DNA from 3 places in the Streptomyces sp. NPDC056452 genome. Region 2 is predicted to be linked to each of the others. Evidence: riboswitches for the same ligand, from Rfam matches in the RefSeq annotation. Region 2 holds a riboswitch; each other region holds the start of a gene.
The links. Region 2 has a riboswitch for thiamine pyrophosphate ahead of thiC (phosphomethylpyrimidine synthase ThiC). Riboswitches for the same ligand answer to the same signal wherever they lie in the genome.
Positions count from the first base shown of each region.

Region 1: linked by a shared signal. The riboswitch ahead of thiO (glycine oxidase ThiO) and the one ahead of thiC (phosphomethylpyrimidine synthase ThiC) in region 2 are both predicted to bind thiamine pyrophosphate.
Region 3: linked by a shared signal. The riboswitch ahead of ACFQ6X_RS07575 (thiamine ABC transporter substrate binding subunit) and the one ahead of thiC (phosphomethylpyrimidine synthase ThiC) in region 2 are both predicted to bind thiamine pyrophosphate.

Region 1 is NZ_JBHTRI010000045.1:10,347-16,610, reverse strand. Features, by position in the region: gene pknB (Stk1 family PASTA domain-containing Ser/Thr kinase) at 1-607, opposite strand, end outside; gene ACFQ6X_RS32140 (thiazole synthase) at 757-1,551, opposite strand; gene thiS (sulfur carrier protein ThiS) at 1,554-1,814, opposite strand; gene thiO (glycine oxidase ThiO) at 1,811-3,028, opposite strand; TPP riboswitch at 3,026-3,138, opposite strand; gene ACFQ6X_RS32125 (hypothetical protein) at 3,190-3,531, shown strand; gene ACFQ6X_RS32120 (NAD(P)/FAD-dependent oxidoreductase) at 3,629-4,792, shown strand; gene ACFQ6X_RS32115 (Rv2175c family DNA-binding protein) at 4,860-5,225, shown strand; gene thiE (thiamine phosphate synthase) at 5,360-6,010, shown strand; gene metF (methylenetetrahydrofolate reductase [NAD(P)H]) at 6,133-6,264, shown strand, end outside.
Region 2 is NZ_JBHTRI010000002.1:35,192-41,455, reverse strand. Features, by position in the region: gene ACFQ6X_RS02495 (cupin domain-containing protein) at 25-342, shown strand; gene ACFQ6X_RS02490 (DUF5326 family protein) at 470-679, shown strand; gene ACFQ6X_RS02485 (IclR family transcriptional regulator) at 970-1,740, shown strand; gene ACFQ6X_RS02480 (SsgA family sporulation/cell division regulator) at 1,842-2,279, shown strand; gene ACFQ6X_RS02475 (YibE/F family protein) at 2,337-3,692, opposite strand; TPP riboswitch at 3,764-3,897, shown strand; gene thiC (phosphomethylpyrimidine synthase ThiC) at 3,890-5,719, shown strand; gene ACFQ6X_RS02465 (DUF805 domain-containing protein) at 6,040-6,264, shown strand, end outside.
Region 3 is NZ_JBHTRI010000005.1:237,440-243,703, forward strand. Features, by position in the region: gene frr (ribosome recycling factor) at 1-212, shown strand, start outside; gene ACFQ6X_RS07560 (phosphatidate cytidylyltransferase) at 212-1,300, shown strand; gene ACFQ6X_RS07565 (hypothetical protein) at 1,377-1,541, opposite strand; gene rlmN (23S rRNA (adenine(2503)-C(2))-methyltransferase RlmN) at 1,614-2,720, shown strand; TPP riboswitch at 2,798-2,904, shown strand; gene ACFQ6X_RS07575 (thiamine ABC transporter substrate binding subunit) at 2,976-4,073, shown strand; gene ACFQ6X_RS07580 (ABC transporter permease) at 4,118-5,731, shown strand; gene ACFQ6X_RS07585 (ABC transporter ATP-binding protein) at 5,734-6,264, shown strand, end outside.

The sequences.
Region 1 (6,264 bases), on a different contig from region 2:
CGCACGCGTACACATCGACGCGGGTGTCGGCCGTGCCGTGCTCGATCTGCTCCGGTGCGAGGTACGAGACCGTGCCCAGGAGCGAGCCGGTGGTGTCCGTGACGGTGCCCACCGCCCGTACGAGACCGAAGTCGGCGACCTTCACCCGGCCGTCGTCCCCTATCAGGACGTTCTCCGGCTTCATGTCGCGGTGGACGAAGCCCGCCCGGTGCGCGGCACCGAGCGCGGCGAGGACCGGCTCCAGGATGTCCAGTGCGGCCCGCGGCTGCAGGGCGCCGCGCTCACGCAGGACGTCGCGCAGGGTGCACCCCGCGACGTACTCCATCGCCAGGTACACGTACGCGCCCTGGGCGCCCTGGTCGAAGACGGCCACCACATTGGGGTGCGCCAGCCGGGCCACGGACTTGGCCTCGCGGATGAAGCGCTCCACGAACGCGGCGTCGGTCGCCAGAGCCGGATGCATCACCTTGAGGGCGAGCACCCGGTCGAGACGGGTGTCCACGGCCCGGTAGACCGTGGCCATGCCGCCGACGGCGATGCGCGCGTCGATGCGGTAGCGGCCGTCGAGCAGCTGCCCGACGAGGGGGTCCTGGAGGGTCGTGTCCACGGGTCGAGTCTACGAGCCGCCACGGACACGACGGACGGGCCGGGGCTGCCCGGGGACCGTTCTGAAGCCGAGCCGTGACAGGGACATGCATGTGTTGTGACCGGAGCGCGGCCGGTGGGGCAGCCGTGCCGCCCGGCCGAGCAGTCCCGTCAGAAGGCCGGGCGCTCCGGATCCAGCACCGCCCGGCCCCCGGCGGGCGAGGACGCCTCGGCGAAATGCCGCCTCGGGATCCGGCCGGCCCGGTACGCCAGGCGCCCGCCGTCCACCGCGTGCCGCATGGCCGCGGCCATCAGCTCCGGCTCCTGCGCCCGGGTCACCGCTGAGGCGAGCATCACAGCGGCGCACCCCAGCTCCATCGCCAGCGCCGCGTCCGACGCCGTCCCCGCCCCGGCGTCGAGGATCACCGGGACCGCGGCCTGCTCGATGATCAGCTGGAAGTTGTGCGGGTTGCGGATGCCGAGCCCGGAGCCGATGGGGGAGCCGAGCGGCATGATCGCCGCGCACCCGACGTCCTGGAGCTTCCGGGCGAGGACCGGGTCGTCATTGGTGTACGGAAGGACGGTGAAGCCCTCGTCGGCCAGGGTCTCGGCGGCGTCCAGCAGCTCGATCGGATCGGGCAGCAGGGTCCGCTCGTCGGCCACGACCTCCAGCTTGATCCAGTCGGTGCCGAGCGCCTCCCTGGCCAGCCGGGCGGTCAGTACGGCCTCGCCCGCGGTGAAACAGCCGGCGGTGTTGGGCAGGACGCGGATGGAGAGCCGCTCCAGGACGGAGAGCACCGAGCCCTGCACGGTCGGGTCGAGCCGGCGCATCGCGACGGTGGTCAGCTCGGTTCCCGAGGCGACCAGGGAACGCTCCAGCACCTCGAGGCTGGGCGCACCGCCCGTTCCCATGATCAGCCGGGACGAGAAGGTGGTGGAGCCGAGCGTGAAGAGATCGTCCGACATGGTCAGCCTCCCTGGACCGCGGTGAGGACCTCGACGCGGTCACCTTCGCCGAGGGCGGTGGCGGACCACTGGCTGCGCGGCACGACGGCCTCGTTGACCGCGGCGGCGACACCGGAGTGCGCCGTGGTCAGGGTCGCGACCAGGGCGTCCAGCGCGGTGCCGGCCGGGACGGTGCGGTGCTCCCCGTTGACGGACACGGACACGGACACGGATCCGGAGGTGGACGCAGGTGCGGAAACGGTGGTGGGCAGGGGCTCGGTCATGCGGGCTGCTCCTGAGGTGCTGGAGAGGGGGCTCCGGGGGAGAGGTGCGGCGAGGCGGGGCCCCGGCCGGAGGACGCGAAGCGGCTCGGCGCGAAGGGGCGGGCCTCGGCGGGCAGTTCGCCGGTGGTCAGCACGTGGGCCATCACGTCACCGGTGACGGGCGTCAGCAGCACCCCGTTGCGGTGGTGGCCGGTGGCGAGGTGCAGGCCGGGCAGTGCCGTCGGACCCAGCAGCGGTGCGTTGTCCGGAGAGGCGGGACGCAGGCCCGCGCGGGTCTCGGTCAGCGGAAGTTCGGTGATGCCCGGCACCAGCTCGTGGGCGTCGCGCAGCAGTTCGTAGACCCCGCCCGCGGTGACCGTGGTGTCCCAGCCCATCTCCTCGCTGGTCGCGCCCACGACCAGCTCGCCGTTGGCGCGCGGGACGAGGTAGACGTGACTGCCGCGGACCACCGCCCGCACGGTCCGGCTGAGGAAGGGGGCGTACGCGGGCGGCACGGCCAGCCGCAGCACCTGTCCCTTGACCGGGCGGACCGGTGGCACGACCTCCTCGGGGACCCCGGCGAGCCTGCCGCTGAGACTGCCGGCGGCCAGCACGACCTGGTCGGCGCTCAGCTCCGTACCGTCCGCGAGGACCGCTCCGGCCGCCCGGCCGCCCGTCACACGGAGCCGTTCCGCCCGGACCCGGTGGAAGACCACTCCGGCCCGCTCGCACGCGGTGACCAGGGCCGAGGCCAGTCGGCGGGGATCCACCTGGTGGTCGCCGTCGGCCCGCAGCCCACCGCGCACCCCGGGGGCGAGCATCGGCTCCAGCCGGCGGCACTCGCGGCCGCTCAGCCACTCCGACTCCAGCCCCGAACGCTGCTGCAGGGCGTGCAGCTCCCGCAGATGGGCCCGGTCGTCGGAGTCCAGCGCGACGGCCAGCGTGCCGCAGGTACGGAAACCGGTCTCCTGTCCGCTCGCTTCCTCCAGCTCGGCCACGAACGCCGGATAGCGGGCGGCGGAGGCGACATTGAGGCCGAGCAGCGTCTGCTCGCCGTAGTGGAGTTCGGTGACGGCGGCGAGCATGCCGGCCGCGACCTGGGCGGCCCCGCCGCCCGGTTCGGGATCGGCGACCGCGACGGACATGCCGCGCCCGGCCGCCCGCCAGGCGGTCACCAGGCCGATGATGCCGCCCCCGACGACCAGGACGTCGGATCCGTTCTCGGAGATGCGCATGGGCGTCCAGCCCCTCCCTTCGCCGGCATGACCCGGATCAGGTTCGTACGGTCGGAGGCCGGCCAGCCTCCCTCTCAGCCCGGTGCGTCCGGGCTCCCGCGAGTGCCTTACGTTGGCCACCCTAAACCCCGTCACCCGCAGCCAGTAAGGGAGCAGCCGCCGTGGCCCGTTCACTCGACGGACTCGTCCTGTCGCCCGTCGTCGACCAGGCACCCGGCCAGGTCGGCACCCGCACACGCTTCGCCTACCGTGAGCGGGAGGGCCGGATCTGGGCCGAGTACGCGGGCGGTGACGTCGTCCGCGGACATCTCGTCGGCACCAGGCAGGGCGACACCCTGGACTTCCGGTACGTGCAGCTGAAGCAGGACGGAACGACCTCCGGCGGCCACTGCGTCTCCACCGTCACGGAACTTCCCGACGGCCGCGTGCGGCTGGACGAGCGGTGGGAGTGGGAGTCCCAGGAGGGCAGCGGGACGAGCGTGGTGGAGGAGCTCGCCACCTGACGGAACGTCAGGTGATTAGGGTGGCCGGGTGAGCGAGCAGACGGAACAGCGGGAAACGGGACAGCAGCCGCGCCGGGTCGTGGTCGTCGGCGCGGGCATGGCCGGCGTGCAGACCGCTGTGGCCCTGCGCGAACAGGGCTTCGCCGGCCGGGTCACCCTGATCGGCGCGGAACCGCACCAGCCGTACGACAGGCCGCCCCTGTCGAAGGCGGTCCTGCTCGGCAAGGCCGAGGACTCCGCCTTCGACGTCGACTTCGAGGGCCTGGACATCACCCTCCGCCTGGGCCTCGACGTGAGCGGACTGCGCGCCGCCGCACACGAGCTGGACACCCCCGAGGGCCCCGTCCCGTACGACGCGCTGGTTCTCGCCACCGGGGCCGAGCCCGTCGTCCTGCCCGGCTCCGAGGGCGTTCCCGGTGTCCATCTGCTGCGCACCGTCGACGATGCCGCACGGCTGCGGCCCGTCCTGGAGCGGCAGCACGACGTCGTGGTCGTGGGAGCCGGCTGGATCGGTGCCGAATTCACCACCGCCGCCCGTGCCGCGGGCTGCGCGGTCACCGTCGTCGAAGCCGCGGAACGCCCCCTCGCGGGCACCCTGCCCGCCGAGGTCGCCGCTCCGATGGCCCGCTGGTACGCCGGGAGCGGGGCCGAACTCCTCACCGGCGCCCGGGTGGCACGCGTCGACCCCGGTGCCGTCCACCTCGCGGACGGCCGGGTGATCCCCGCCGGAGCGGTGATCGTGGGCATCGGCGCACGGCCCGCCACCGGCTGGCTGGAAGGCTCCGGCATCGCGCTCGGCCCGGACGGCTCGATCACCGCCGACGGCTCCCTGCGCACCTCCCTGCCCGACGTGTACGCGGTGGGTGACTGCGCCTCCTTCCCCTCCGCCCGCTACGGCGAACGGCTGCTCGTCCACCACTGGGACAACGCCCTCCAGGGGCCCCGGACGGTCGCAGCCGCCCTCGCGGACGGGCGGCCCCGGACGTACGACCCGGTGCCCTACTTCTGGTCCGAGCAGTTCGGCCGGTTCGTGCAGTACGCCGGTCACCACGCCGCGGCCGACACCCTGCTGTGGCGCGGCGACCCGGCGGACCCGTCGTGGACGGTCTGCTGGCTGCGCGAGGGCGCCCTGGTGGCGGTGCTCGCCGTCAGCCGGCCGCGCGACCTCGCCCAGGCGCGCAAGCTCATCGAGGCCGGGGCGCCCATTGATCCGGTGCGTGCCGCGGACCCCTCCGTACCGCTGAAGGCGGCGGCGCTGTAGGACCCGGGTACCTCCTTACGGGCGGCCCGGCTACCGACTGTCGGTCCGGGATGGCAGGCTTGTCCCTGTGACCGAGATTGACGCAAAGATCGATGTTCTCGTCCCCGACTGGCTCCACCTTCCCGACATCGCGGAAATGCTCGATGTCGAGGTGACGCGCGTACGGCAGCTGGTCAAGGAGGGCCAGCTCATCGCCGTACGACGTGGTGAGAGGCGGACGCTCCAGGTGCCTGCCGCCTTCATCGACGGCAACAAGGTGGTCAAGGGCCTCGCGGGGACCCTGACGCTCCTGAAGGACGACGGCTACAGCGATGAAGAGATGCTGGAGTGGCTCTTCACCCCCGACCCGAGCCTGCCCGGCACGCCCGCGCAGGCCCTCAGTGAGAATCGCGGTACGGAGGTGAAGCGCCGGGCCCAGGCGCTCGCCGTCTGACCGGACGACCGTATGCGGGGTGCGGGCCGTGCTTCACGGTCCGCACTCTGCCGTGACCGGCACCTGCCGGACCGGCGACCACCGGGTCGGCGGCCCGTGGGGCCGACGACCTTTATCAACGGGGGGAATCCACCATGTCCACGCCTCGCTCGCTGCTGGCCGACGCCCGGCTCTACCTCTGCACGGACGCCCGCAAACAGCAGGGCGACCTTCCCGCGTTCCTCGATGCCGTGCTCTCCTCCGGCGTCGACATCGTGCAGCTGCGCGACAAGGGCATGGAAGCCGCGGAGGAGCTCGAACACCTGGCCGTGTTCGCGGACGCCTGCAAGCGCCACGGCAAGCTCCTCGCGGTGAACGACCGGGCCGACGTCGCCCACGCCATCGGCTCCGACGTGCTGCACCTCGGGCAGGGCGATCTCCCGGTGCCCGCCGCCCGCGGCGTCATCGGCGCCGAGGTGGTGATCGGCCGGTCCACCCACGCCGAGTCCGAGGTGGACGCGGCCGTCGCCGAGGCGGGCGTGGACTACTTCTGCACAGGCCCCTGCTGGCCCACCCCGACCAAGCCCGGCCGGTACGCCCCGGGTCTGGGGCTCGTCCGCTACGCCGCCTCACTCGACCAGCCGCGCCCCTGGTTCGCCATCGGCGGAATCAACGCGGGCAATCTGGACGAGGTGCTGGACGCGGGCGCCCGGCGGGTCGTTGTCGTGCGGGCGATCACCGAAGCGGCGGATCCCGCCGCGGCGACCGCGGCACTCGCCGCGCGCATCCGGGCGCGCGCGGCCTGAACAGGGCGGGCCTCGCGCCCCACGGGAGCCGGCTGTCCGAGGGGTGGACAGCAATCCCATTAATCCGGGCGAAAAGCCCCGGTCTGGTTGGGGTACCGCCGAGCCCTGGTTAACCTCCCAGTATGGCTCTTGGCACACCCTCCACCAGGACTGATCACGCTCGCACCGTGCGTGAGCTGCTCGCGACCGGCAGAACGTCGTACTCGTTCGAGTTCTGGGCGCCCAAGACCGAGAAGGGCGAACGGAACCTCTGG
Region 2 (6,264 bases):
ACAAATGCAAGGGGCGGACAGGCGATGAAGGCATTCAGACTGGACGAGCTGGAGGCGGAGCGGGCCGCCAACGAGGGTGCCTACCTGCAGTTCATCCGGGAACGCAACATGTCCGTCGGCCTGTACGCACTGGATGCCGGCGAACTCGATCCGCAGAAGCCGCACAATCAGGACGAGGTCTACTTCGTCGTCAGCGGCCGCGCCGCGATCACCGTCGGCATGGAGACCACACAGGTGGGCAGGGGGAGTGTCGTGTACGTTCCCGCCGGTACGGCCCACAAGTTCCACCACATCACCGAGGACCTCAGGGTCATGGTGATCTTCTCTCCGCCGGAGAGCTGAGCCGGCACCTCGGGGTTCCCTAGGGGATCGGTCAGGGGACTTCAAGGGCTCCCGGGCCCCCACCGGCCACCCCCACGCCTCTAGCATCGAAGCAGGAACTCACAGAGACGAGGTAAGGACGATGGCGGTGCGGGAGATTTTCGCGGGGATGCCCTGGTGGGTGAAGTGGGTCGCGGTGCCTCTCATCGCGATCGTCGTGTTCGGTGGCCTCATCGCCAGCGTGGTCGGCTTCGTGATCGGTCTGCTGTTCAAGGCGCTGGTCTTCGTCGTCCTGGTGGGCGGTCTGATCTTCGTCGTGCGGAAGTTCCTGGCGTCTTCCTCCCGCAGCGACTGGTAGGCGCGAACGGGGCCGGGTGCCGGGCAGCCGGGTGCGTGAGGGACGGGAGCCCGGCCGCAGATTCGGCGATTAGCCCAGCTGAGCTAAGTCCAGGATGAAACCTCACTCGTGACGGACGGTGCCGATACAGTGGCAGACCGCTGCCGTCGGCTGGGAAATGACTGTCCGTCACCGTCCTGACCAGTGGTGTGTGCGACCGTCCGGTCTCCGGACCCCCGGCTCGCGGCGGGCCCGCGGGGGCGGCCCCCGCGGGAGGGCTGAACGCCCGTCACCATGCCTGGGGGTGACCTTTGACCACGGCATCGAGTACCGCTGTCCCGACGTTGATCGGTTCGGTTCAGCGGGCGTTGAGACTGCTGGAGGCTGTGGGCACCCATCGGGACGGGGCGCCGGCCAAGCAGCTCGCACGGGAAGCGGGGCTTCCTCTTCCCACTGCCTATCACCTGCTGCGCACCCTGACCCATGAGGGCTACCTCCGCAGGGAGAACGGTGTCTTCCTGTTCGGTGCCGCTGCGGAGCGCCTCGTCGGAGGCCGGGCGACCGCACCCCGTCGCGGTGTGATCATCGAATCGCTCGCGCACTGGGCCGATGTCATCGGGGCGCCCGTGTACTGCGCTGTCTACCGGGACGGGGAGATCGACCTCGTCGCGGTGGCCGATACGCCCGACTTCCCCGCCGTCGAGGAGTGGGCCGCCTTCCGCGAGACCGGCCATGCACATGCTCTCGGCCAGTGTCTGTTGAGCCAGCTCGACGAGAGGGCGCGCGAGGAGCATCTGGACCGTCACCCAGTGCAACCACTGACGCGCTACTCCGTAAGGGATCGTCCGGCGTTTCTCGACCGGATGAGATCAATGAACCGTACGGAACCCGTCGTTGAACGACAGGAATACGCGCTGGGAACGGTCTGCGCGGCCATCCCGATCACGGTGGGAACCGCCGTTGCGGCCATGGCCATTTCACTACCTCTGGACCAAGAGGAACGGTTGCTCCCCGCAGTCGAACAACTACGCTGTGAAGTGACCAGCCTCTTGCGCTCGTTCGTGTTCTCTATCAGTATCTGAAAAATCACTCCTTGTGATCTGCTATCGCGTGCACCACGATGGCGTCAATAGGGCCATGGGGGATCATTCCTGGCCAGATTCATCTACTGCGGGGTTGAACGATGCGCGAGTCGGTTCAAGCAGAGGTCATGATGAGCTTCCTCGTCTCCGAGGAGCTTTCGTTCCGTATTCCGGTGGAGCTCCGGTACGAAGTGGGCGATCCGTACGCGATCCGGATGACCTTCCACCTGCCAGGTGACGCCCCCGTCACCTGGGCATTCGGCCGTGAGCTGCTGCTCGACGGTCTCAACAACCCGAGCGGCGACGGCGATGTGCATATCGGCCCGACCGAGCCCGAGGGCCTCTCGGACGTACACATCCGGCTCCAGGTCGGCACGGATCGTGCGCTCTTCCGCGCCGGCACGGCGCCTCTTGTGGCATTTCTCGACCGGACGGACAAGCTGGTGCCACTGGGGCAGGAGCACACGCTGGGTGACTTCGACGGCAATCTGGAAGAGGCGCTGGGCCGCATCCTCGCCAAGGAACAGAACGCCGGCTGAACAGGGACCACCCGCTGAGCAGGCAACACCGGTGCCATGTGGGCCCGGCGTTCGCGCTCACGCCTTACGGCGTCGGCCCCTCCCGGTCCGTACGGGGGCAGGAGCTCCGGCTTCCGCGCCGAGCCCCGTGCGGTCCGCGGAGACCACCAGGGCCGCGAGCACCGTCGTCACCGGCACCGAGGCGACCAGCCCGATCGATCCGACCAGGGTCCGGACGATCTCCATCGCGACCAGTTCGCTGGTGGCCACCGTTCCCACGCTGCTCTGGGCGATGGAGAAGAGCAGCAGCAGGGGCAGCGCGGCTCCCGCATAGGCGAGTACGAGCGTGTTGACGACCGAGGCGATGTGGTCGCGCCCGATCCTGATGCCCGCCCGGTAGAGCCGTCGTACGCCCATCGTCGGGTCTGCCTGGTGCAGTTCCCAGACCGCCGACGTCTGGGTGACGGTCACGTCGTCGAGCACGCCGAGCGAGCCGATGATCACACCGGCCAGCAGCAAGCCGCTCATGTCGATGTCCGGGAACAGCCCGTGGATCAGGCCGGTGTTGTCATCGGTGTTGCCGCTCAGGCTCGCCCAGCCGATGAAGAGCGAGCCCAGCAGCCCGATCAGCAGCAGCGAGACGAGTGTGCCGATGACGGCCACGGAGGTACGCGCGGTCAGCCCGTGACACATGTAGAGGGCGATCAGCATGATGGCGCTGGCCCCGATCACCGCGACGACCAGCGGATTCGAACCCTGCAGGATCGCCGGGAGGATGAACAGCGTCAGCACGGCGAACGAGACCGCGAGCGCGATGAGCGCCATCAGGCCGCGCAGCCTGCCCACCACGATCACCGCGAGGGCGAAGATCCCGGCGAGCAGAGCCATCGGGAACGTGCGGTCGACGTCGGTCACCGAGTACTGCAGATCACGGGGCGCGTCGGGCGCGTACGCCACCACCACCCCCTGACGGTCCTTCAGTTGCCTGGTCGCGTCGGGCTGGATGATCTCGACGAACGTTCGGCCCTTGTCCTTGCCGGTCGTCACCTCGATCGTGGCCTTCTTGCACAGCCCCGACTGCTCGTTGACGGCCTCACGCCCCGAGGGCGTCGAGGTGTCGCCGGTCGGCGGCACCTGCGCGGCGTTCACGTCCGCGCAGTCCACCCTGGCGATCTCCACCACCTTGCCCTGCTGGGTCTGCCGGTCGAAACCGACACCCGTGCGCTCGTGGGAGGGAGCGCCGCCCGGCCAGAAGACCACCAGACCGACGAGGACCGCTGCGGCGAACGGGATCAGCACGGCGGCGATGACCTTGCGCAGGTGCTTGGACACGGGCGCGGCGGGGCCGTGGCTGTGGGTGTGGCCCGGTGCATGGCTCTGCGTGCTGCCGGACTCGGGGCCGTGCGGTGCGGGGGCGCTCGGGGAGGACGTCACCGGGCGATCATCCCAAGAACGGGAGAGGCCCTCTGGCCAGCACGCCAGGAGGGAGGCTAGCGTGGAGGCACATTTGTACACGCGGGAGCTCGGAGCACCGGGCTGAGAGGGCGCTGACCTCCGTATATCCGTACGGGACACGCTGCGCCGACCGCCGAACCTGTTACCGGGTAATGCCGGCGTAGGGAGTAGGTCTCATGACCACAGCGGACGCACGCACGCCTGCCTCGAAGCAGAATGCGCAGAACGCCCAGAATGCGCAGGACGCGGCGAACAACGAGGCCGGGAAGTCCATCGGCTGGCACAAGGGGTACGTCCAGGGCTCGCGCCCGGACCTCCGGGTGCCGGTCCGTCAGGTGCACCTCACCAACGGCAAGGACGTGACGCTCTACGACACGTCGGGGCCGTACACCGATCCCACCACCGAGACCGATGTCCGCCGTGGGCTCACGCCCCTGCGGGAGAACTGGATCATCGCCCGCGGCGACACCGAGGAGTACGCGGGCCGCCCCGCGCGCCCCGAGGACGACGGCCTCAAGCACACGTCGCCGCGCGGCGGCCTGCGCAACCTCGACGCGGTCTTCCCCGGCCGCCCCCGCCAGCCCCGACGCAGCCGCGACGGTCAGCCGGTCACACAGCTCGCGTACGCCCGTCGCGGCGAGATCACTCCGGAGATGGAGTACGTCGCGATCAGGGAGAACGTGGCGCCCGAGGTGGTGCGCGAGGAGATCGCGGCAGGGCGGGCCGTGCTGCCGGCCAACGTCAACCACCCGGAGATCGAGCCGATGATCATCGGCAAGCGGTTCCTGGTGAAGGTCAACGCCAACATCGGCAACTCGGCGGTCACCTCCTCCATCGAGGAGGAGGTGGACAAGATGACCTGGGCGACCAAGTGGGGTGCCGACACGGTCATGGACCTGTCCACCGGCCGCAACATCCACACCACGCGCGAGTGGGTCCTGCGCAACTCCCCCGTTCCGATCGGCACCGTTCCGCTCTACCAGGCCCTGGAGAAGGTGGACGGCCGGGCCGAGGAGCTGACCTGGGAGATGTACAAGGACACCGTCATCGAGCAGGCCGAACAGGGCGTCGACTACATGACGGTGCACGCGGGGGTCCGGCTGCCGTACGTCCCGCTGACGGCCCGCCGCAAGACCGGCATCGTCTCCCGCGGCGGCTCGATCATGGCGGCCTGGTGCCTCGCGCACCACAAGGAGTCGTTCCTCTACGAGCATTTCGAGGAGCTCTGCGAGATCCTCGCGGCCTACGACGTGACCTACTCGCTCGGTGACGGCCTGCGCCCCGGCTCCATCGCCGACGCCAACGACGAGGCCCAGTTCGCCGAACTGCGCACGCTCGGTGAACTGAACTCCGTCGCCAAGCGGTTCGGCGTCCAGACGATGATCGAGGGCCCGGGCCATGTCCCGATGCACAAGATCAAGGAGAACATCGACCTCCAGCAGGAGATCTGCGAGGAGGCGCCGTTCTACACGCTCGGCCCGCTGACCACCGATGTCGCCCCGGCGTACGACCACATCACCTCGGGTATCGGTGCGGCGATGATCGCCTGGTGGGGGACGGCGATGCTCTGCTACGTCACGCCCAAGGAGCACCTGGGCCTGCCGAACAGGGACGACGTGAAGACCGGCGTCATCACCTACAAGATCGCCGCGCATGCGGCGGATCTCGCCAAGGGCCACCCCGGGGCGCAGGAGTGGGACGACGCGCTGTCGGACGCCCGGTTCGAGTTCCGCTGGGAGGACCAGTTCAACCTGGCGCTCGACCCCGACACGGCACGGGAGTTCCACGACGAGACGCTGCCGGCCGAGCCGGCGAAGACGGCGCACTTCTGCTCGATGTGCGGCCCGAAGTTCTGTTCGATGAAGATCAGCAGGAGCATCACGGAGCAGTTCGCCCCCGACCTTCTCCCCTCTGCCTCGGAAGAGGAGATCGAGGCGGGGATGCTGGAGAAGTCGAAGGAGTTCGCCGCGAGCGGCAACCGTGTGTACCTGCCGCTGGCGGACTGACTGCTGGCGGATTCGCAGGAAGTCACGGCGCTGTCCCGGGTGTTGCGTGTCCGGGGCGGCGCCGCCTGGCTGTTCATCATATTGTCCGCATTGAGCACGAAGAGTATGAGCAATGGCTGGTTTCGCGTGATGGGTCCTCTGATCGCCTGATTCCAGGTGCAGTTCGGCGACGGTACGGACACGGAAACGTGGCAGGTCTATGTACGTTTCGGCAGGGGCATGCCCTGGCTTGACCACTTCCTTATCTGTGCCTTACCTTCCGCTGTGCTTGGCCGAAAAGGTGTGCGCCCCGACCGGGGGCGCCAGGGGAGGGAAACACAGTGAGCTGGTACCTGAACGTACTCAAGAACTACGCGGGCTTCAGCGGTCGTGCGCGCCGCAAGGAGTACTGGATGTTCGCGCTCTTCAACGTCATCATCGCCGGGGTCCTGCTCGGTATCGGTGCTGCCATCGACACCCAGATCCCGTACATCATCTACATCCTCGCTGTGATCATCCCCTCGCTCGCCGTCGTCGTCCGCCGGCTGCACGACACGGGCCGTTCG
Region 3 (6,264 bases), on a different contig from region 2:
TCGCCAAGACCAAGGCCGAGGACTCCAAGATCTCGATCCGCTCCATCCGCCGCAAGGCCAAGGAGTCGCTCGACAAGCTCGTCAAGGACAAGGAGTCCGGCGAGGACGAGGTCCGCCGTGCGGAGAAGGAGCTCGACGACACCACCGCGAAGTACGTCGCACAGGTGGACGAGCTGCTCAAGCACAAGGAAGCCGAGCTGCTCGAGGTCTGATGAACGACTCTTCCTGGGGCGCCCCGCAGGGCGCCGGCTACTGGGGTCCGCCCGAGATGGGGACCGCTCCGGCGGGTCCTGCCCACGATGTGCACGTCGCCCAGCAGACTCGGCCCATGCCCATCGTGCCGGACGTTCCCGACGCAGGTAGAGACGCAGACGACCGCGACAACCGGGACAGGGAAGCCGCGCACGTCAGCGGTCCCCTGTTCCGTGACGAGAAGCAGCAGGAGCCCATGTCCACCTCGTTGCCGTCGCCCCCACCGCAGAAGAAGCGGGCAGGTCGTGATCTGCGCGCCGCGATAGGGGTCGGTCTCGGGCTCGGCGTGGTCGTGGCCGGTTCGCTCTTCATCGTGAAGGCCGTCTTCGTCGGTGTGGTCGTGCTGGCGGTGGTGGTCGGGCTCTGGGAGCTCACCTCGCGCCTCAAGGAGCGCAAGGGGATCAACGCCCCCCTCGTGCCGCTCGCCGTCGGCGGCGCCGCCATGGTCGTCGCCGGCTACGTGCGGGACGCGGAGGGCGCCTGGGTCGCCATGGCGCTCACCGCGCTCGCGGTGCTCGTCTGGCGGATGACCGAGCCGCCGGAGGGCTACCTCAGGGACGTCACGGCCGGTGTCTTCGCCGTCTTCTACGTGCCGTTCCTGGCGACGTTCGTCGCGATGATGCTCACCGCGGACGACGGTCCGTGGCGGGTGCTGACCTTCCTGCTGCTCACCGTGGTCGCCGACACCGGTGCGTACGCCGTCGGCTGGCGCTTCGGTACGCACAAGCTCGCGCCGCGCATCAGTCCCGGGAAGACCCGCGAGGGCCTCTTCGGCGCGATCGGGTTCGCGATGGTCGCCGGTGCGCTGTGCATGCAGTTCCTGATCGACGACGGCAGGTGGTGGCAGGGGCTGCTGCTGGGCCTCGCGGTCGCCGCCAGTGCCACCCTCGGTGACCTGGGTGAGTCCATGATCAAGCGTGACCTCGGGATCAAGGACATGGGCACACTGCTGCCGGGTCACGGCGGCATCATGGACCGGCTCGACTCGCTGCTGCCGACCGCGCCGGTGGTCTGGCTGCTGCTGGTGCTGTTCGTCGGATCCGGCTGAGCCACTGTTGCGGCCACGTGCCGTGTGACCTGCAGTTCTACGAGTGAGGGTCCGTTGCCCACAGGGCGGCGGACCCTCACTCGTGCGGTGTCCGGGCCTCGGCGCCGGGGGTGGGCAGCCGCACCGCGTACAGCAGTCCTTGGGTGCGATCGGTCACGGTCGTGCGCGCGGCCCGCACCCGCCCGTGGGCCGTCACAAGGCCTCCGACATCGGCGGACGGCGCCGGCAGCGCCCCGGACACGGTCGCGCCCTCGCCCACCCGGGCGGGCGACGACCTCTGGTACCACGGCGTGTCTGCGACACTGGAAGAACCATGCCTAAGCCCGGAGAACTCCAGTTTGTCGCGCCCCGCGGAGCCAAGCAGCCGCCGCGGCACCTCGCCGACCTCAGCCCCGACGAGCGCAAGGAAGCAGTCGCCGCGACCGGCGAGAAGCCCTTCCGCGCCAAGCAGCTGTCGCAGCACTACTTCGCGCGGTACGCGCACGACCCGGCCGAGTGGAACAACATCCCGGCCGCTTCGCGGGAGAAGCTCGCCGAGGCGCTGTTCCCCGACCTGATGTCCGTGATGCGCCACATCAGCTGCGACGACGACACCACCCGTAAGACGCTCTGGAAGCTGCACGACGGGACGCTCGTCGAGTCCGTCCTCATGCGGTACCCGGACCGGGTGACGATGTGCATCTCCTCGCAGGCCGGGTGCGGGATGAACTGTCCGTTCTGCGCGACCGGGCAGGCCGGCCTCGACCGGAACCTCTCGACCGCCGAGATCGTGCACCAGATCGTGGACGGCATGCGGGCGCTGCGCGACGGTGAGGTCCCGGGCGGGCCCGCGCGGCTCTCCAACATCGTCTTCATGGGTATGGGCGAGCCCCTGGCCAACTACAAGCGCGTCGTCGGGGCGATCCGGCGGCTGACCGACCCCGAGCCGGACGGGCTCGGACTCTCGCAGCGTGGGATCACCGTGTCCACGGTGGGCCTGGTGCCGGCCATGCTGCGCTTCGCCGACGAGGGCTTCAAGTGCCGTCTCGCCGTCTCGCTCCACGCCCCGGACGACGAGCTGCGCGACACCCTCGTTCCCGTGAACACGCGCTGGAACGTCCGGGAGGTGCTGGACGCGGCGTGGGAGTACGCCGAGAAGTCCGGCCGGCGCATCTCCATCGAGTACGCGCTGATCCGCGACATCAACGACCAGGCATGGCGGGGCGACCGGCTGGGCCGGCTGCTCAAGGGCAAGCGGGTGCACGTCAACCTCATCCCGCTGAACCCGACGCCCGGTTCCAAGTGGACCGCCTCGCGGCCCGAGGACGAGAAGGCGTTCGTCGACGCGATCGCCGCTCACGGTGTGCCCGTCACGGTCCGTGACACCCGTGGTCAGGAGATCGACGGGGCCTGCGGACAGCTGGCGGCCTCCGAGCGCTGACGCGGTTCCGGGTACGGGCGCCATCCGGCCGGAACGGCGTGATCCGGCCGGTGTAGCCTGGCCCGGAAATCAACTTCATATTCCGACAGGGGAGCGCCACAGCGCTGAGAGTGCGGCACCGAGCCGCAGACCCTCTGAACCTCGCCCGGGTCATTCCGGGTAGGAAGTTCGGACCTTACTCAAGCTGTTGCGCCCTGCCCGCTCGCCGAGCGGGTGGGGCCGCGTCTCTTCCTGGTCACTTCCAGGAGGAATCACATGAACACCACCACGAAGTGCGCCGCGACGGCGCTTGCCGCCGCGCTGGGCGTCACCGTGCTCGCGGGCTGCGGCGGATCCGACGACGATGCCTCCGGTTCCGGGAACTCCAAGGCCTCCAAGACGGTGACGCTCGTCAGCCACGACTCCTTCAACGCCTCGGACTCGGTCCTCAAGGCGTTCACCAAGGAGACCGGCTACACGGTCAAGGTGCTGAAGAGCGGTGACGCCGGTGCCGCGCTCAACCAGGAGATCCTGACCAAGGGATCCCCCCGGGGCGATGTGTTCTTCGGCGTCGACAACACGCTGCTCTCGCGCGCCCTGGACAACGGACTGTTCACGCCGTACGAGGCGAAGGGGCTCGACCGCGTCGCGGCCGACACCCAGCTGGACGCGGACAAGCACCGGGTCACGCCCGTCGACACCGGCGACATCTGCATCAACTACGACAAGAAGTACTTCGCGGACAAGAAGCTCGCGCCGCCGCAGTCGTTCGACGACCTGTTGAAGCCCGCGTACAAGAACCTCCTCGTCACCGAGAACGCGGCGACCTCCTCGCCCGGCCTCGGCTTCCTCCTCGGCACCGTCGCCACCTACGGCGAGGACGGCTACCAGGACTACTGGAAGAAGCTGAAGAACAACGGCGTCAAGGTCGTCGACGGCTGGGAGCAGGCGTACAACGAGGAGTTCTCCGGCTCCGCGGGCGGCAAGAAGACCAAGGCCGACCGGCCGCTCGTCGTCTCGTACGCCTCCAGCCCGCCCGTCGAGGTGCTGTACGCGGAGCCCCGGCCCACCGAGGCACCGACCGGGGTCGCCACCGGAACCTGCTTCCGCCAGATCGAGTTCGCCGGCCTGCTGGACGGTGCGAAGAACGAGGCGGGCGGCAAGGCACTGCTGGACTTCCTGATCAGCAAGCAGTTCCAGGAGGACATGCCGCTCAACATGTTCGTGAACCCGGTCGCGAAGGACGCCGCCCTGCCGGAGCTCTTCACGAAGTTCGGTGCGACCGTCGACAAGCCGGCGACCGTGGACCCGGAGAAGATCGCCAAGAACCGTGAGCAGTGGGTCCAGTCGTGGTCCTCGCTCGTCGTGAAGTAGCAGCGCGTCCCTCCTGGAGGGGGAACGCGGCGCGGCTCGGCCTGATGGCCGTGCCCGTCGCGTTCTTCGCGCTGTTCTTCGCCTACCCCGTCGTCGCGATCGTCGGCCGGGGGCTGAAGGCGGACGGCGTCTGGCAGTTCGGCCGGATCGGCGAGGTGCTGAGCCGGCCGGACATCGCCGACGTCCTCTGGTTCACCACCTGGCAGGCGCTCGCGTCGACCGTGCTCACGCTGCTGATCGCGCTGCCGGGAGCCTACGTCTTCGCCCGGTTCGACTTTCCCGGCAAGCAACTGCTGCGTGCGGTCGTGACCGTGCCGTTCGTCCTGCCTACGGTCGTCGTGGGGACGGCGTTCCTGGCACTGCTGGGGCGCGGCGGATTTCTCGACGAGCTGTGGGGCGTCCGGCTGGACACCACGGTCTGGGCGATCCTCCTCGCCCATGTCTTCTTCAACTACGCGGTCGTCGTACGGACCGTCGGCGGGCTGTGGTCGCAACTCGACCCCCGTCAGGAGGAGGCCGCCCGGGTGCTCGGCGCGGGACGCCTCGCGGCCTGGCGGCGGGTCACCCTGCCCGCGCTGGCGCCTGCCGTGGGCGCCGCCGCCCTGATGGTCTTCCTCTTCACGTTCACCTCCTTCGGAGTCGTCCAGATCCTCGGCGGTCCTGCCTACTCCACGCTGGAGGTGGAGATCTACCGGCAGACCGCCCAGCTGCTCGATCTGCCGACGGCCGCCGTGCTGACCCTGGTCCAGTTCGCCGCGGTCGGCGGGATCCTCGCCGTACACGCGTGGACCGTGCGGCGCAGGGAGACCGCGCTGAGGCTCGTCGACCCGGCGCAGACCTCCCGCCGGCCGCGCGGGGCCGGGCAGCGTGCCCTGCTCGGCGGCGTACTGCTGACCGTCGCGCTGCTCATCGTCGTGCCCCTGGGCGTGCTGGTGGAACGCTCCCTGGACACGTCCGGCGGCTACGGCTTCGGCTTCTACCGCGCGCTGCAGTCCGCCGACGCGAGCGGCTCCACGTTCCTGGTCCCGCCGCTGGAAGCCATCGGGAACTCGCTGCAGTACGCGCTGGTCGCGACCCTCATCGCCCTCGTGATCGGCGGTCTCGCCGCGGCGGCCCTGACGAGGCGGGCAGGACCGCTGGTGCGCGGCTTCGACGCGCTGCTGATGCTGCCCCTCGGGGTGTCCGCCGTCACCGTCGGCTTCGGCTTCCTGATCACGCTCGACGAGCCGCCCCTGGACCTGCGTACGTCCTGGATCCTCGTACCGCTCGCCCAGGCGCTGGTGGGCGTTCCCTTCGTCGTACGGACCATGCTGCCCGTCCTGCGCGCGGTGGACGACCGGCTTCGGGAGGCAGCGGCGGTGCTCGGCGCCTCGCCGCTGCGGGCCTGGCGAGAGGTCGATCTGCCGCTGGTGCGCCGGGCGCTGCTGGTGGCCGCGGGCTTCGCGTTCGCCGTGTCACTCGGCGAGTTCGGGGCGACCGTGTTCATCGCCCGCCCCGACAACCCCACCCTGCCGGTGGCGGTCGCCCGGCTGCTGGGGCGGTCCGGGGAGCTCAACTACGGGCAGGCGATGGCACTCAGCACGATCCTGATGCTCGTCTGCGCGGTGTCGCTGCTCCTGCTCGAACGTATCCGCACCGACCGATCCGGGGAGTTCTAGAGATGCTGGCACTGGACGCGGCCACGGTCCGCTTCGGGGAGCGGACCGCGCTGGACGCCGTGGACCTGGAGGTCGCCGACCACGAGATCGTCTGTGTCCTCGGGCCCAGCGGCAGCGGCAAGTCGACGCTCCTGCGGGTCGTCGCGGGGCTGCAGCGGCTGGACGGCGGACGGGTGCTCCTGGACGGAGCCGACCAGGCCGCCGTGCCGGTGCACCGTCGCGGGCTCGGGCTGATGTTCCAGGACCACCAGCTCTTCCCGCACCGGGACGTCGGCGCGAATGTCGCGTTCGGGCTGCGGATGCACGGGGTCTCCCGGGCCGAGCGCGACCGCAGGGCCGACGAGCTCCTCGACCTCGTCGGCCTGCCCGGCGCCGGACGGCGGGCCGTCGCCGCCCTGTCGGGCGGCGAGCAGCAGCGCGTCGCCCTTGCCCGCGCGCTGGCACCCCGCCCGAAACTGCTGATGCTGGACGAGCCGCTCGGGCAGCTGGACCGGAGCCTGCGCGAACGGCTCGTCGTCGAGCTGCGCACCCTC